One region of the Heyndrickxia acidicola genome, then DNA from elsewhere that is predicted to be linked to it. Evidence: riboswitches for the same ligand, from Rfam matches in the RefSeq annotation. Region 1 holds a riboswitch; each other region holds the start of a gene.
What was found. Region 1 has a riboswitch for thiamine pyrophosphate ahead of A5N88_RS23090 (thiamine phosphate synthase). Riboswitches for the same ligand answer to the same signal wherever they lie in the genome.
Positions count from the first base shown of each region.

Region 2: linked by a shared signal. The riboswitch ahead of A5N88_RS09310 (acetylornithine deacetylase) and the one ahead of A5N88_RS23090 (thiamine phosphate synthase) in region 1 are both predicted to bind thiamine pyrophosphate.
Region 3: linked by a shared signal. The riboswitch ahead of thiM (hydroxyethylthiazole kinase) and the one ahead of A5N88_RS23090 (thiamine phosphate synthase) in region 1 are both predicted to bind thiamine pyrophosphate.

Region 1 covers NZ_LWJG01000004.1:142,236-147,926, forward strand. Annotated here, with positions in the region: gene A5N88_RS23080 (amino acid permease) at 1-1,218, shown strand, start outside; gene bcaP (branched-chain amino acid transporter BcaP) at 1,555-2,967, shown strand; TPP riboswitch at 3,032-3,134, shown strand; gene A5N88_RS23090 (thiamine phosphate synthase) at 3,216-3,839, shown strand; gene thiO (glycine oxidase ThiO) at 3,836-4,972, shown strand; gene thiS (sulfur carrier protein ThiS) at 4,969-5,172, shown strand; gene A5N88_RS23105 (thiazole synthase) at 5,174-5,691, shown strand, end outside.
Region 2 covers NZ_KV440953.1:1,987,876-1,993,566, reverse strand. Annotated here, with positions in the region: gene thiC (phosphomethylpyrimidine synthase ThiC) at 1-794, shown strand, start outside; gene A5N88_RS24805 (hypothetical protein) at 1,101-1,256, shown strand; TPP riboswitch at 1,425-1,528, shown strand; gene A5N88_RS09310 (acetylornithine deacetylase) at 1,648-2,976, shown strand; gene tenA (thiaminase II) at 2,943-3,614, shown strand; gene A5N88_RS09300 (ABC transporter ATP-binding protein) at 3,691-4,368, shown strand; gene A5N88_RS09295 (ABC transporter permease) at 4,358-5,131, shown strand; gene A5N88_RS09290 (ABC transporter substrate-binding protein) at 5,159-5,691, shown strand, end outside.
Region 3 covers NZ_KV440953.1:4,042,753-4,048,443, reverse strand. Annotated here, with positions in the region: gene thiE (thiamine phosphate synthase) at 1-194, opposite strand, end outside; gene thiD (bifunctional hydroxymethylpyrimidine kinase/phosphomethylpyrimidine kinase) at 338-1,162, opposite strand; gene thiM (hydroxyethylthiazole kinase) at 1,188-2,000, opposite strand; TPP riboswitch at 2,088-2,195, opposite strand; gene A5N88_RS18880 (Type 1 glutamine amidotransferase-like domain-containing protein) at 2,347-3,075, opposite strand; gene A5N88_RS18875 (amidohydrolase) at 3,124-4,254, opposite strand; gene A5N88_RS18870 (hypothetical protein) at 4,395-4,958, shown strand; gene A5N88_RS25910 (NERD domain-containing protein) at 5,014-5,691, opposite strand, start outside.

The DNA.
Region 1 (5,691 bases):
ACCTATGGAACAAAATTTGTGGATCCTGCCTTTGGATTTGCCATTGGATGGACGTACTGGTTTAGCTGGGCCATGACGATTGCAGCTGAACTGACAGCATCTACCATGATCATGAAATTTTGGTTTCCGCATAGCCCATCTATACTATGGAGCCTTTCGTTTTTAGCACTTATCTTTCTATTAAACTATTTACACGTAAAAGGGTATGGTGAAGGGGAATATTGGTTTTCTTTTGTAAAGGTTTCTGCCATTGTGGTCTTTCTCGTAGTAGGTGTGCTCATGATATTTGGTGTAATGGGTGGACAGGCTATTGGTTTTCATAATTTCACAGTTGGGAAGGCTCCTTTTAGCGGCGGTGTAATCGGTACGTTTGTCATCTTTCTTGCTACTGGTTTTTCTTTTCAAGGAACGGAAATTGTCGGGGTTGCCGCTGGGGAAAGTGAAGATCCTGCTAAAAATATCCCAAAAGCCGTTCGCAATGTTTTCTGGCGTATTCTCCTCTTTTATGTTTTAGCGATTTTTGTGGTAGGTCTTATTATTCCGTACACAAACCCGAACCTACAAAGTAATGATATTATGGTAAGTCCGTTTACACTTGTATTCAAGCGGGCAGGTCTTGCTTTTGCTGCATCTTTGATGAACGCGGTCATTTTAACTGCGGTTCTATCAGCCGGCAATTCCAGTCTGTATGCTTCAACTCGTATGCTGTATGCAATGGCTAAGAAGGGGCAAGCTCCTCATATCTTTGCCAAACTTAATAAACGCGGCGTGCCGGTTGCGGCGATGGTGTTAACGACGATCATTGGAATGCTTGCTTTCTTCTCTTCCGTATATGGAGACGGTTCTGTCTATCTATGGCTGATGAACTCGGTAGGGATCACAGGATTTATTTTCTGGCTGGGTATTTCTGTTAGCCACTACCGTTTCAGAAAAGCCTTTCTTGCGCAGGGCTACTCTCTTGACCTGCTTCCCTACAAAGCAAAGTGGTACCCATTTGGCCCTATATTTGCGATTGCAGTAGGACTGATTGTAACGCTCGGCCAAAACTTCCAGGCTTTCCTTGCTCCTCATATTGATTGGGGAAGTGTGTTGGCAGCTTATCTGGGTATTCCGATGTTCCTCTGCTTGTGGTTTGGCTATAAGTTTATAAAGAAAACTAAGGTTGTGCCGCTCAAAGAATGTGAAATTGAGTTTAACTATGCTGAGAAGAATGACTGATTTTAAAAAACGTCTTGAGTCCTGCTTTTAAGCAGGCTCTTTTTTTATAATTTTTTATGTTTATAGCATAATACAAATACATATTTTAGATAGCTAATATTTAACATATCAAAAACATTCTATTAAAATAGAGTACGAATTGAGAGATTAATAATGTTAAATGGTGAAAATGTAAGAGAGAAGGATTAAATGGCAAATAATGTTTTGTTAATATTTAAAAATAACATTATTTTTAGAAAACTATTGTTTTTCTTGTAAATTAGTTATATTATTTCGATATACAATTTTTTATAGTAATTTTTCAGAACATTTAAACTTCTTCAGGGGGACAACATTATGGATTTATTTCGAAAAAAGTCCATTCAGGCCTTAATCAATGAGGTTGGACAAAAAGATGTGACATTAAAAAAAGAACTTGGTCCTTTTGATTTATCCATGCTTGGCATTGGTGCCATAATTGGAACAGGAATCTTTGTTTTGACCGGTGTGGCGGCAGCTGAACATGCGGGCCCTGCACTAGTGATTTCATTTATTCTTTCCGGACTAGCCTGTGTGTTTGCCGCTCTTTGCTATGCAGAGTTTGCGTCCACTGTACCGGTGTCTGGAAGTGCCTATACGTATAGCTACGCAACCTTTGGCGAAATCATTGCCTGGGTACTGGGTTGGGATTTAATTTTGGAGTATGGATTAGCATCCTCTGCGGTTGCGAGTGGATGGTCGGGTTATTTTCAAGGGCTCCTCGCTGGCTTTGGCATTCATTTTCCAAAGGCATTAACAAGTGCTTATGATCCGGCACATGGAACCTATGTCGATCTTCCAGCTATCATCATTGTCCTTGTAATCACGTTCCTGTTAACGCAGGGGGTCAAAAAGTCAGCAAGATTCAATTCTATTATGGTTGTAATTAAACTGGCAGTGGTCCTGTTATTTATAGCCGTTGGCGTTTGGTATGTAAAACCGGGTAACTGGACTCCTTTTATGCCATTTGGTTTCTCAGGGGTAGCTACTGGAGCGGCTACAGTATTCTTTGCTTATATTGGTTTTGATGCCGTTTCAACCGCTGCAGAAGAAGTGAAAAACCCACAGCGCAACATGCCCATTGGTATAATTGCATCTCTTCTGGTTTGTACCATTTTATATATTGTTGTTTCTGGTATTCTAACAGGTATTGTACCGTATCCAAAGCTCGATGTGAAAAATCCTGTTGCCTTTGCGTTAAGCTATATCCATCAGGATTGGGCTGCCGGTTTTATTTCCTTAGGGGCCATCCTTGGAATTACGACGGTATTGCTGGTCATGATTTATGGACAAACCCGTTTATTTTATGCCATTAGCCGTGATGGACTATTACCAAAAATCTTTTCTAAAGTCGATAAGAAAAGACAAACACCTGTTGCAAATTCATGGATTACCGGAGTGCTTGTTTCCATTTTTGCAGGATTAGTACCCCTGGGCAGATTAGCAGAGCTGGTGAACATCGGAACGCTGCTGGCCTTCATGACGGTTTCCATTGGGATCTTATTTCTTCGTAAATATAACAAGGTATCTCTAAAAGGCTTCCGTGTCCCTTTTGTTCCGTATATTCCTATATTAGCTTTCCTTTTCTGCGGCTATTTGGCTATACAGCTTCCTGCAGTGTCTTGGATTAGCTTTCTAGTATGGTTTGTGATTGGCTTAGTCGTATACTTTGCATATGGCCGAAAGCATTCTACATTACGAAAATCTGACCAAATAAGAAAAGCAGGTTAAAAAGTTTGATATTGACACCAAAATTGGTCATGGTATGATGTATGTGACAATTTTATATATTTTGATATATCACTAGGGGAGCCGGTGGGCTGAGATGGAAGTGAACTTCTAGACCCTTTGAACCTGATCTGGTTAAAGCCAGCGTAGGGAAGTGGATCGGTCGTTCATGGAGACTAATTTTATGCCGCCGCGATTTAAACCACTTCATTTTGAAGTGGTTTTTTATTTTCTCTAACTCGGAGGTGCTCATGATTACGAAAAATAAAGAACTTCATTTAGTTAGTAATGGCAATATGTCTCTTCAACAATTCGTTCACATTGCTGAAAAAATCCATCCTTATGTGACAGACATTCAGCTAAGGGAAAAGACAAGCAGTGCAATAGAATTATGGGAAGCTCTTCAGCAGCTGAAGGACCTTGGGGTGCCATCTAAGAAACTGTATGTGAATGATCGTGTGGACATCGCATCCGCTGCCCAATTGAAAGGGGTTCAACTAGCGTTCCATAGTCTTGGTCCCGCTACGGTGAAAAAACATTTTCCGCACTTAAGGATAGGGAAAAGCGTTCATTCGGTAAAGGAAGCGATAGACGCTGAAGAGCAAGGAGCAGATTATTTGCTTTTCGGCCATATCTTTCCCAGTTCATCAAAACCTGGAATGCCATCAAGAGGATTAGAGGCACTTTCTTCTGTTACATCTGCCGTCGCAATTCCAGTCATTGCGATTGGGGGAATTGAGCTGCAGTACCTTCCTGACGTCTTTAAAGCTGGAGCTGCTGGTGTAGCGGTGATGTCAGGGATTTTAAATGCTAAGGATCCCCTGCAAGCTGCCATAGAGTATGCAGAAGGAATAAACGGGGGAGGAAAAAGATGAAAAAGTATGATGTTCTTATTATCGGTGGAGGTGTCATCGGGTCATCCATTGCCTTTCAGCTATCTAAACAAGGAAAGAAAGTAGCAATTCTAGAAAAAAACCGGCTGGCCAGCGAGGCTTCAAGTGCTGCCGCAGGGATGCTTGGGGCACAGGCTGAACTCGAGGAAGAAATTGGACCGTTGTTTGAATTAGCTATAAAAAGCAGAGCGCTTTTTCCGCATCTTGCAGAAGAGCTAAGGGAAATAAGTGGAATTGACATTGGGCTCGTCCAAAGAGGAATGCTGAAAGTGGCATTAACCGATTGTGAGGCGGAGAAATTCAAAAAAATTGTCCAATGTCAACAGGCAGCAGGGGAAACAGCGGAATGGCTTGATACAGAAGAAGTTAAAAAAAGGGAGGCACATCTATCTTCGGATATTAAAGGGGCAATATACATACCCAAAGACGGACAGGTTTTAGCACCGGATCTTTCGTTGGCATTTGCTAAATCTGCCGCTATTTTAGGTGCGGAAATTTATGAGTTTACAAAGGTGAATGCCTTGCTCCGGCACGAGGGCAGAGTATCCGGAGTATTGACAGACAGTGAAGCCTTTTTTGCCGATAAAGTAGTCATCGCAAGCGGCGCTTGGAGCAGTCAGCTATTAAAAGACTTCCCTTTGAAGCAACAGGTGTTTCCGGTAAAAGGAGAATGCATTTCTGTCATCACCCATAAGCCATTAGTAGAGTCTACGATTTTTTCTCATGGGTGCTATCTTGTTCCGAAGAAAGGCGGGCGATTGCTCGTTGGGGCGACGATGATAGAACATACATTTGATAAAAAGGTAAGTGTAGAAGGAGTTTCACAGCTGCTGACACATGCACAAAGGCTGCTTCCGGCAATCTCCAGTGCAGAATGGGAAGCAAGCTGGGCAGGCCTGCGTCCGCAAACAGCAAATGGATTGCCGATACTCGGTGTCCATCCTGAGTTTCAGGGGCTTTATGTCGCTGCAGGGCATTATCGGAATGGAATTTTACTTAGCCCTCTTACAGGTATTCTGATGGCCGATTTACTAGCCGAAAAGGACGAGGCGAAAGCAATGCTTGCGCCATTTGCATTACAGTCGGGGATTAAAAAAAGGGGTGTTGTCGGATGAAGCTCAACATTAACGGAGAAAAGCTGGAAGTGCTAGATTCTGTAGAAAATATACGTTCACTTTTACAGCACTTTGGATTAGAAAACAAAGTTGTGATTGTCGAGCAGAATGCGGTGATATTGCAAAAAGAAGAGCATGATGATGCTAGACTTTCTGATGGAGATCGAATTGAAATCGTACATTTTGTAGGAGGCGGTTAATATGTTGAAAATTGGACCTTATTCTTTTCATTCACGGTTGTTGCTTGGGACAGGGAAATTTCCAAACTATGAGATTCAAAAGAAAGCGGTGGATATCTCTGAAACTCAAATTCTTACTTTTGCTGTCCGTAGAATGAATATTTTTGAGGCAAGCCAACCCAATTTTTTAGAAATGCTCGATACGACCCAGTATACATTGCTTCCCAATACAGCAGGTGCTGCTACGGCGGAAGAAGCGGTAAGAATTGCCAGACTGGCAAAAGCTTCAGGCCTATGTGATATGATCAAGGTTGAAGTGATTGGGGACTCTAAAACGCTTTTGCCCGATCCCATTGAAACAGTGAAAGCCTCGGAAATCCTGTTGGAGGAAGGCTTTATTGTTCTCCCATATATTTCGGACGATGTCATTTTAGCCAGACGTCTTCAGGAAATGGGTGTGCATGCCATTATGCCGGGGGCTTCTCCGATTGGTTCAGGGCAAGGGATTGTGAATCCGTTAAATATTCGTTTGATTATTGA
Region 2 (5,691 bases), on a different contig from region 1:
AGAACTTCCTTTACACTCATTTTGAAGAAATCTGTGAAATTATGAAAACGTATGATGTATCCTTTTCTTTAGGGGATGGCCTTCGTCCAGGTTCCATTGCAGATGCAAATGATGCGGCACAATTAGCGGAGCTGGAAACACTTGGAGAACTCACGGAAATAGCTTGGAATCACGATGTACAAGTAATGATTGAAGGTCCAGGACACGTTCCAATGCATTTAATTAAAGAAAACGTGGATAAGCAAATGAAAGTTTGTGATGAAGCCCCTTTTTATACTTTAGGCCCGTTAACAACAGATATTGCCCCAGGCTATGACCATATTACTTCAGCCATTGGTGCTGCAATGATTGGATGGTTTGGAACGGCCATGCTCTGTTATGTAACACCAAAGGAGCACCTGGGCCTTCCAAATAAAGAGGACGTAAGAACCGGGGTTATCACCTATAAAATTGCTGCGCATGCTGCAGATTTAGCAAAAGGGCATCCCGGAGCCCAAATGCGGGATGATGCCCTTTCAAAAGCCAGATTTGAATTTCGATGGAGAGATCAATTTAATTTGTCATTAGATCCGGAAAGAGCGCTGGAATATCATGATGAAACACTTCCGGCAGAAGGGGCGAAAACATCTCATTTTTGCTCCATGTGCGGTCCAAAATTCTGCAGTATGAAAATTTCACAGGATATACGAGAACGGGTAAAAGAAGAGGATCACCGAAAGGAAGCAATGATTATGGAGGGGATGGAAGAAAAAGCGAAAGAATTTAGAAATACTGGAAGTAAAATGTATCAATAGGATTTTATTAATAAAACTTTTTCCATCGAAGGAAAACACTTATATTTTATATCCAGACATACGATGTTAATGGAGCATGAATTCTTTTCTAATATGCGTTGTTAAAGGACACTGTTAGCTCATTCGTGTGAAACGGCCGTTTCACACGAATGAGCTAAAAAACGAACAGTTTTCAACCTTGTAATTTAACATTCTGTAAAAATTAATGTTACTATTACACCCACATTGATTGATCGAAAATTAACTGTCAGAACCAACAACGCTTGCATATCTGAGTTAAAGCCCAATGTTAATTTGAATTCACCGTTGATTGAAGTGAAAAGTACGAGACTCCTGCGGGATCAGCGTGTAAGGGAAGACCCCGCAGGAGCTTGCGACGAGGAGGCTTCCCAACCGCCCCGCGGAAAGCGAGTGCCTGCAACGGAAATCAACCAGCAGGACCAACAACGCTTGCATATCTGAGTTAAAGCCCAATATTGAATTTAATTCACCGTTGATTGCTGCTGAAAATAACAAGCAAGATTAACAGAGACATTATCTTAAATGCATGCCAAGATATTAGAAGAATAATCATTTCCACTTTACTATTTTAAGAAATAGAGATATGATCGAGGAAATGAAATAAATATTGCTTACTGCTAGGGGAGCCTGAATGGCTGAGACTGAACATTAGTTCTAAACCCTTTGAACCTGAACTGGATTATACCAGCGGAGGGAAGTGGAAATTAACAATCAGGTCAATTCTTATATTTTTATTTTTTATGACATGGTTATAACCCACTCATTTCTCCGTAAATGAGTGGTTTTTTTGCGTTAAAAAGTACATAGACAAAGCAATAAGGGGTGAAAAAGCTTGGACTTTGTTACAGAAGAACTAGCTGCAAGAATTACGAATGAGATTGAGGCAAGAAAAGATGAACTTATTCAATTAGTATCTAAACTTGTGGGATATCCAACTGTAAGCCCTCCAGCCCGCAATTCAAGCAAAATACAACATTACATAAATAAGTATTTAATGGATTTGGATTTTAAAACGGAGAGATGGGAGGTCTACCCCGGTGACTCCAACGTTGTGGGGATATTGCCTGGAGACTCTGCAGAAGCATACAAAAGCTTAATTATAAACGGCCATGTGGACGTGGCAGAAGTAGGGGATGAGAGTGATTGGGAAACACCGCCTTTTGTTTTAAGAGAAGAGGGGGGCTATCTATACGGCCGGGGAGTTGCAGATATGAAAGGCGGTTTGGCAGGAGCATTGCTGGCCGTGAAGGTGTTAAAAGATTTAAATATCCCACTTAAAGGGAATCTTCAATTACAATCGGTCATTGGTGAAGAGGTGGGGGAAGCAGGAACCCTTGATTGTACGGAGAGAGGGTACAAAGCGGATTTTGCAGTAGTCGTGGATACCAGTGATCTTCATATCGAGGGCCAAGGAGGAGTCATTACAGGCTGGATTACCATACAGAGCACAGAAACGTACCATGATGGTTTACGCAGAAAAATGGTTCACGCAGGCGGCGGGATACATGGGGCCAATGCTATTGAAAAGATGATGAAAGTCATCTCAGGTCTTCAGGAGCTTGAACGGCATTGGGCGATTACAAAACAATACCCTGGTTTTGCTCCGGGTACCAACACCATTAATCCTGCCGTCATTGAAGGTGGGCGGCATGCAGCCTTTGTTGCCGACCGATGTTCATTGTGGGTGACAGTACACTTTTATCCCAATGAGAACTATGAACAAATCATCAAGGAAATTGAAGAACATATCCATCTTGTAGCTCAAAGCGACCCTTGGTTAAGGAATCATCCTCCTCAATTTAAATGGGGAGGAAAATCCATGATTATGGATAAGGGCGAAGTCTTCCCTTCTCTTGAAATCGATCCTGAACACATAGGAACAAGATTACTGGTGAAGTCGTATCGAAATACCTTAGGCAAGAAACCCGAAATAGGGATGTCTACGACAGTCACCGATGCAGGATGGCTTGGACGGGCAGGTATCCCAACAGTCATATTCGGTCCGGGAAAACTGGAGGATGCCCACGCTATAAATGAAAAGCTGGAAGTTCAACAATTGGTTGATTTTACAAAAACCTTAGCGATGTTTATGGCTGAGTGGTGCAATACGCAAAAGGAGGAAAAAGAATGGCCCTTTCAAAACGGCTCTATGAAAAATTAAAACATGTTTGGTTCCAAACCCACCAGCACCCATTTGTTAAGGGATTGGGAAATGGAGACCTTCCTGCTGAAGCCTTTATTCGCTATATGAAGCAGGATTACGTATTTTTAATCGACTATTCCAGACTTTTTGCATTAGGGGCTATTAAAGCAAAAGATCTAGAGACCATGAGCACTTTTGCCAAGCTTTTGAATGATACTCTCCACGGCGAAATGGACCTGCATCGTCAATATGCGAAAAGGTTTGGAATCACGAATGAACAGTTGGAAGCAACAAAGCCCGCCCCAATCAATCTTGCCTACACCCGATATATGCTGAATGTTGCCCATACGGGTTCACTTGCAGAATTGGTTTCCTCTTTACTTCCCTGTATGTGGAGTTACTGGGAAATCGGTAAAATGCTAAAAGAACAATATCCGGGTTCTGAGGAACACGCCTTATATGGCGAGTGGATTGCCATGTATGCTTCTGAAGAATTCGGTTCTTTAGCCAGCTGGTTAATCCGTTTACTCGATCACCTGGCAGAGGGAATAAGTGAACGGGAATTAAGTGTTTTGGAAGAACATTTTATTACAACATCCAGATTTGAATATATGTTTTGGGATATGGTGTATCAGGGAGGGGATTGGCCTGTCTAATTTACTTTCCTTAAAGAATGTAGCGTATATTTTTCATAATGAAGGGAACGGTCTGCCTGTATTTGCGAATCTTTCCATGGAGATTGAGAAAGGGGAATTTGTATCCATCATTGGAGCCAGCGGTTCTGGGAAAAGCACTTTGTTTAAAGTGATTTCAGGTTTACTGGAGCCGTCAGATGGAGAGATTGTTCTTTCAAACGGGACACCGGATAAACGTTTAGGGAATATTGGTTATATGCCGCAAAAAGACTTGCTTTTACCTTGGAGAACGGTGACGGAAAATATTATGCTTCCATTGGAAATATCCAAAGTGAATAAAAAGGAGAAGCAAGCTGAAATCAGGGAATGGCTGTCTAAATTTGATTTACTTTCTTTTGAACATGCCTATCCACACGAGCTCTCAGGGGGAATGAGACAGCGTGTCGCTTTTTTAAGATCCCTCATTTCGGCAAAAGATCTTTTGCTGTTAGATGAACCTTTTGGAGCACTGGATTCTTTGACGAAGCGAAAAGTGCATAAATGGCTTTTGGATTTATGGGAGGATCTCCAAAAAACAATCCTATTTATTACGCATGACTTAGAAGAAGCCATTTTACTCAGTGATCGTATTTATATCCTGCCTAAAGAAAATGGAAAGCCATTAAAGGAAGTGAAAGTGTATTTTAAAAGACCAAGAAGTCCGGAAATCATCTATCAGTCTGAATTTATTCATGTAAGAAAAGAATTGGAGTGTCTGATTAATGATGAAGACTAAATTAAACCGTTGGCGAAAGGAATATGGTTTGTTTTTATTGGTGATCATTTTTGTGATCAGTATATGGGAATGGATTGTGGATAAGGGGATGATCCCTCCTTTTATTTTGCCTTCGCCTCTTTCCATTTGGAAGTCCCTGTTAACGAACAGCCTGCTTCTGTTTGAGGTGCATTTACCGATCACACTTGAAGAAGTCCTGATTGGATTTATCCTATCGGTTATAGGTGGTGTTCTTATAGGATCGATTATGCATTTCTCTAAAGCGATGGAGAAAGTACTTTATCCATTCCTGGTCATCTCTCAAACCATTCCTTTAATTGCAATTGCTCCCATTTTTATCATGTGGTTCGGGTATTCCATTTGGAGCAAGGTTGCAGTAACCTTTTTAACTGCGTTTTTTCCAATTGTTATTAATACGTATGATGGGCTTAAATTAGGGGGGGATGACTATCGGGAACTGCTCTTGACGATGGGGGCCAACCGGTTTCAAATCTTCAGGAAAATTCAAATTCCACAGGCTTTACCCCTCTTTCTGTCTGGATTGAAAATGTCAGTCGTGTATTGTGTCGTTGGAGCTACAATCGGTGAATGGTTGGGCGGGACTGCAGGATTGGGTTATTTCAGCAGGAGAATGTCTGGAAATATGGAGGCAGATGCAGTGTTTGCGTCTGTGTTTATACTTTCATTAATGGGGATTGCATTATTTTTAATCATAGCATTTATCGAAAAAAAATTATTAAAAAGAAGATACTTTAATCAATAAACAATGGAATAGGAAGGAAACTACAACATGAAAAAAATTCTCTTTTTTACAGCAGCAGCATTATTACTGGTTTTAGGCGGATGCGGTGTGAATAATGCAGAATCAGGAGCTGGTTCACATAAAATGCAAAAGGTTACTCTTATGCTGGATTGGTATCCGAATGCTGTACATTCATTTCTTTATACAGCACAGGAAAAAGGCTATTTTAAACAGCAGGGCTTAGATGTGAATATTGAAATGCCAGCAGATACGAATGATCCGCTTAAATTGGTTGCTGCTAATCAAGTGGACATGGCTCTAAGCTATCAGCCGGAAGTGGTGATTGCCCGCAGCCAAAATATCCCTGTCCAATCCTTTGGTGCAATTGTCCGCCATCCATTGAATTATTTGATGGTCCCTGAAAACAGCACCATTCAATCGCCTAAGGATCTTGAAGGGAAAACGGTTGGGTATCCATCTATTCCGCTGGATGAAGCAATCATTCATTCGATGGTTCAATTTGCTGGGGGAAATCCAGATAAAGTAAAGATGATCGATGTAGGATTTAATTTAATTCCAAC
Region 3 (5,691 bases), on a different contig from region 1:
CGCATAGCAAGAGAACGTTTTTCCTTTCCTGCCAATGCATTCAAGCCTTTTTCCCTGAATTGAAATAAGGTGATACCTCCGTTTATGGCTTCTTTAAGGATCTTGCCGGGATCAGATGCAAGACAATTCGTGCTTCCCATAATAAAATAAACCTTTAAAGCCTGCTTAATGGTCTCTCTATCCATCCGACTAATCATTGAATACTTTCTCCTTTTTGTTTAGGCTCTGTTCATCCTGCCTGTTGATGTCAATCCAGGCGCTCGCTTTCCGACGGTTGTTCGCGAGCCTCTTCGCTTCCGGAGTCTCGCGTTTTCACTCCAATATTTTTAGCTCAATATCAACCTTGAGCATTAACAGACCCTTTATTTAAAGCATACTCCCGGTAAGCCCAATGGTTGGTTGGTCCATGACCGTTTCCAATCCCAAGATCATATTGAATAGCAGCCTGAATAAAATCCTTGGCTCTTGAAACAGCATGATTAACAGGCAGCCCCTGCGCAAGCCCTGCAGTCAAGGCTGCTGAAAACGTACACCCTGTTCCATGAGTATTTTTTGTCTGGATTCGTTTGCTTTGAAAAAGAGTGAACGTGTGGCCGTCGTAAAGGAGATCCTCTGATTCCTCGGGATTTTCATCGTGTCCGCCCTTCAGGATGACATGCTTTGCTCCAAGCTTAATGATTCGCTCGGCAGCTGCCTTTTTATCTTCCATTGTTCGAATGGCCCTTTCCGTCAGAACCTCTGCTTCAGGAATATTCGGCGTTACAATCATCGAAAGCGGCAGCAGGTATCGCTTTAAGGAGGCAATTGCCTGTTTTTGAAGGAGTGAGGCCCCTCCCTTGGCTATCATGACAGGATCGACTACAACCTTTTCCCATTGATAGTGTTTAATTTTTTCCGCAACCGCCTCAATAATATCGGCACTGAACAGCATTCCGGTTTTAACCGCATCCGTTCCTATATCTGACCCGATGGAATCGATTTGTTTAGCAACCGCTGCAGGCTCCATTGGAAAAACCGCCTGAACACCTAGCGTATTTTGAGCCGTTACAGCGGTAAGAGCAGACATTCCATATACTCCAAGCTCCGAAAACGTTTTTAAATCTGCCTGAATTCCTGCACCGCCGCCGCTGTCTGATCCCGCAATGGTTAATGCTTTTTTCATGATGCCTCATCCTTTCTGTTAAAAATTAAGACTGCCTTTTTGAAAAAGACCCAGCTTCCTGAATATCGTCTGCAGAAACCTTTGATAATTGATTTAAAAATTCTATTTGGAAGCTGCCCGGTCCCCTATCAGCAGCTAAGTGTGCAGCTTTCTCTGCCGCGACTCCGTACACCACCAATGCAGCTGCAGCTGCTTTAACTGCATTTTTCTCCACACCAGCGAAGGCGCCGATGACCGATGTTAAAAGACAGCCTGTTCCCGTTACCTTTGTTAATAGAGGATCTCCGTTCGAAATGGTGTAGGTAGTCTCTCCATCGGTCACCACATCTGTTTTTCCGGTAATGACGACTGTGATTTTGTGTTTTTTAGACGTTGAAATAGCGAGCTTCATCACATCTCCGTTTGCATTTCCTGCATCGACTCCTTTGATTTCCCATGCCTCTCCTGCTACATTGGCAATTTCAGCTGCATTTCCTCTGATTACAGAAAGCTTTACTTCTCTCATTATTCTTTGAGCTGTTTCTGTCCGATAAGATGTAGCCCCTGCACCGACAGGATCAAAAATAACCGGGATGCCTTGTTTGTTTGCTGCTTTCCCAGCCAAAATCATGGCATCTACCGTTACAGGGTTTAATGTGCCGATGTTTAAAACGAGCGCACTCGATATACCAGCCATATCCGCAACCTCTTCTGCAGCATAGGCCATCACCGGAGATGCTCCAATAGCAAGCAGCCCGTTTGCTGTCCAGTTCGTTACGACGACATTGGTAATATTATGTACAAGAGGGTTTTGAACCCTCACCTTTTCCAATGCTTCACTTATAAAATTCAATTCCATTATGATCACTCCTATTCTTTATGCCAAATGAAAAAGCCAGATCCCACTGACAGGACCTGGCTTGAAATAGCGATGTACAAAGAATAATAATTCCCTCTGCTACTTCCCTACGCTGGCACAATCCAGATCAGGTCCAAAGGGTTAAAAAACACAGTTTTTCTCTCAGCCCAAAAGCAGGCACCCCTAGTAGAATCATAGATATTCATTTTCTATCATCATAGCGTGAGTCAGCTGTGAAGTAAAGTCAAAACCGCGAAATGGCCGTAATTTAGCTCATTAACGCACAAAAGGGGTCAGACCCCTTCTTCACTTTAAAGCACTAAAAGGGTCAGACCCCTTTAGTTAACTAAAGCGCCACACCTTCATCCTCCTTGCCATCCTCGCCAAGATAATCGGTCACAATGGCCGATTCAATCACAGCATTCCCTGCCCGCTCCACTCGATAGGCTTTTGCATAAGGCCGTGAGCTCACTGCACGATAAAGCTCCTGCCCCATAAAATGCAGGGCAGCCCCATCATCTGCAGCATAGCCTGATTGAATATCGCCTTCCAGCAGCGCCTGATAGTACGATGGCCTTCTTTCCTCTTCCCCATCGTAATGCGGACAATTGCTCCCTTTTAAAAAACCTAAGCAAGAAAGCGGTCTTAAATCGCTGCCATAGGAATCCGTCATCCCTTCCTCAAACCAGCAAATGGAACCAGCGCTGATTCCCGCCAAAACCTTTCCATTTTCCCACGCCTTTTTCAATAGGTGATCCAGTCCCCAATCCTTCCATAAGGCGAGCAGATTCTTCGTATTGCCTCCCCCTACATACAGAATATCCTTTTCCATAATAAAATCGCTTAAGTCACTTGCCGGTGGCTTAAATAAAGACAAGTGTGACGGTACGCAGGAAAGTTTTTGAAAGGCATGATAAAAACGTTCGATATAGCTTTCGGCATCACCGCTGGCTGTGGGGATAAAACAGATCTTTGGAACCGAACAGCGTGCTTGCTCTAATACATACTGATCCAAAAGGACATTCTCCGGCTCCATGGAGAAACCTCCTCCGCCCATCGCAATAATTTGTTTCACCTTTCTTCCCCCTCCTCTTTAACACGTACTATTCTTCAAAACCTCAGCCTACACCTGCACTCCATTAATAAATGTCATCAGCACCCGGCTGCGAAGATCAAAAGGATCACCGCTCCACACGACAAAATCCGCATCCTTTCCCTCCTCAACAGATCCGACCCGATCCTCCACCCCAAGATGCAGAGCCGCATTCAATGTCACAGCTTGAAGAGCGAGCTCCTCCCTGACACCGGCTTTTACAGCCAGAATGACACACGCCATTAAGTGTTCAATGGAGACAATGGGATGATCCGTTGTGATGGAAAAAGGAACACCGGCTTCTGCCAACGCCACCAGGGTATGCCAGCCTTTATTGGCCAGCTCTACCTTTGAACGGGCTGACATTGTAGGGCCCACTGACACACGAACCTGGTGCTTTGCGATAAAAGGGGCAATGAGATGCCCTTCCGTACAATGCTCAATCGTCAGGTTAAAATCAAATTCTCTCTTCAGCCTTAAAACAGTGGCAATGTCATCAGCACGGTGTGCGTGTATGCGCATAGGGATTTCTTTATTCAACACTTTGGCTAGCGTCTCCAGCCCAAGGTTCCGTTCTGCTTTCCCCTTTTTCCTTTCTTCTAAATAATCCTGAGTCTTTATCAATTCTTCCCTGAGGAGGGCCGCTATCCCCATCCGTGTCACTGGCGGTCTCCCTTTTTGCCCATGCTCTCGTTTAGGATTTTCACCTGTAGCTGCTTTTAACCCGGCAGGACATTTGAGGACCATTTCATCGACAATATCTCCCGCCGTTTTCAACACCACCGTTTCCCCTCCAATCACATTGGCACTTCCGGGCATAACCTGTACGGTGGTAACCCCCGCTTGCCTTGCATCAATGAATCCCGTTTCCATCGGATTGATGCCATCCAGTGTGCGTACCTGGGGTGTGACGGCTGAACTGGTTTCATTGTAATCCCGCCCCTCCACGCCAACCCCCTGCTCCTGCACACCAAGATGTGTATGCACATCAATAAGGCCGGGTGTCAAGATCATTCCCGCCATATCAAGAACCTCGCAGCCTTCAGGAGTCCGCACATACTCTCCAATTTTCCCAAACCTTCCATTCTCAATAAAAATAGCGGCGTTCTGCAAAAGACCTCCCCTGCCGTCATATCCATTTACATTTTTCAACACCAGCATGATGTCCCCTCCTCTTGGGATTGTGGAACTTCAAAGCATATGAGCATTTGAAAATGCATGTATGATACACCTATTCTATTTTTCTGTGAAAAAGAACGATTAAAATCCCCTTTTTGTCTCGATCATGGAGTGTATCTATTTTGGAAGAAAGGTATAATAGTAGTAAGATTGAAAAGACAAGGGTGATAGATATGGAACATGATGTGACGAAGGAAATTGAGGAATTGGAAAGTCTCCTTTATGCGCTCCAAAGCCAAAATCAGGACCTTTATTTAGAGAATGTCCGGCCTTTTCTGCGTGAAAAGCTGGTCGATTTCCTTTCCGATTTTGAGCTATATTTTCGCGAAAGAGGATTTGTGGTAAAAACAAAAAATGAAAAAGTAAACGCTGACTATATGGAGCTTAACTTTTCTGCCTCTTTGGAAGAAGACGGAGAGAACCACTACCATGTCGTCATCCGAAAAGACCGGGAAGAAATAGAAGAAATAAAAGTCCGCTATAACACCTTAAGCTCTACTTTTACGTATGCCGTTCCTCCTGACGAATTTGAAGCTGAAAAGGCAAGGCTGACCAAAGAAATCGAGCGGGAGCAGAAAAAAACCCGGTACCTGCAGCAGCCGAAGTTTTATTTTTTGAGAACGATTGCAAACGAAGGATTCAGCACAGGCGAATCCCTTTTAGAAGAGTTATTTGATACCCCCTGATACCAGCCTTTCGACCGATTTCCGGGCGTTCATCCTCTATTCCTTAAAGCCGGTTTCAGGAGGTAAACCGGCATGCAGGGAATTGGCTGCATCCATAAAAGGAACCATTCCGTCCTTTCCTTTGTACAAGGCTACCTCCGCATTTTGGACAAATCCCAGCTTTAATTTGGGCCTTTTTTTCAGCCTGATCCTTTTTAATTTGTTCAATATGGCCCTTTCTTGCCTCTTTTCCCTCAATCGACCTTGCTTGTAGCCGATAAAGAATTCCCTTTCGCTGCATGGGATTCAGCATTTCTTCATGGTAGCCCTTTAAACACTTCAACAATTGCTCTGTTTGAAGGACATGAGTGTTTAACGCGGATACTTCCACTTTTTTCAAAACAGCCCTTTCTGAAAAAACAACCAAAGAGTAATAAGGGATTGGAAACTGCTCTCCAACAATTTGTTTCAGCGCCTGGATATGGCCGTAATTTTGAAAAATAGGATTGTAGAACCTTTCCTTTCGTTTGTAGATGACCTGTGTCCATTGCTTGCTTCGTTCGCTTCCGTAAATCCATCCGCGGTAGTTTTTGGTCTCAATCACAAATATCCCAGCTTTTGATATAACTAAGTGATCAAGCTGGGAGGTCTTTCCCTTCACAGTCGGCAAAAGAACATCATGCAAAACGGTATATTCTTCCGCATCGAGTTTATTTAACTGTTTCTTAACCTCAAACTCTCCTAGCCTCCCTTT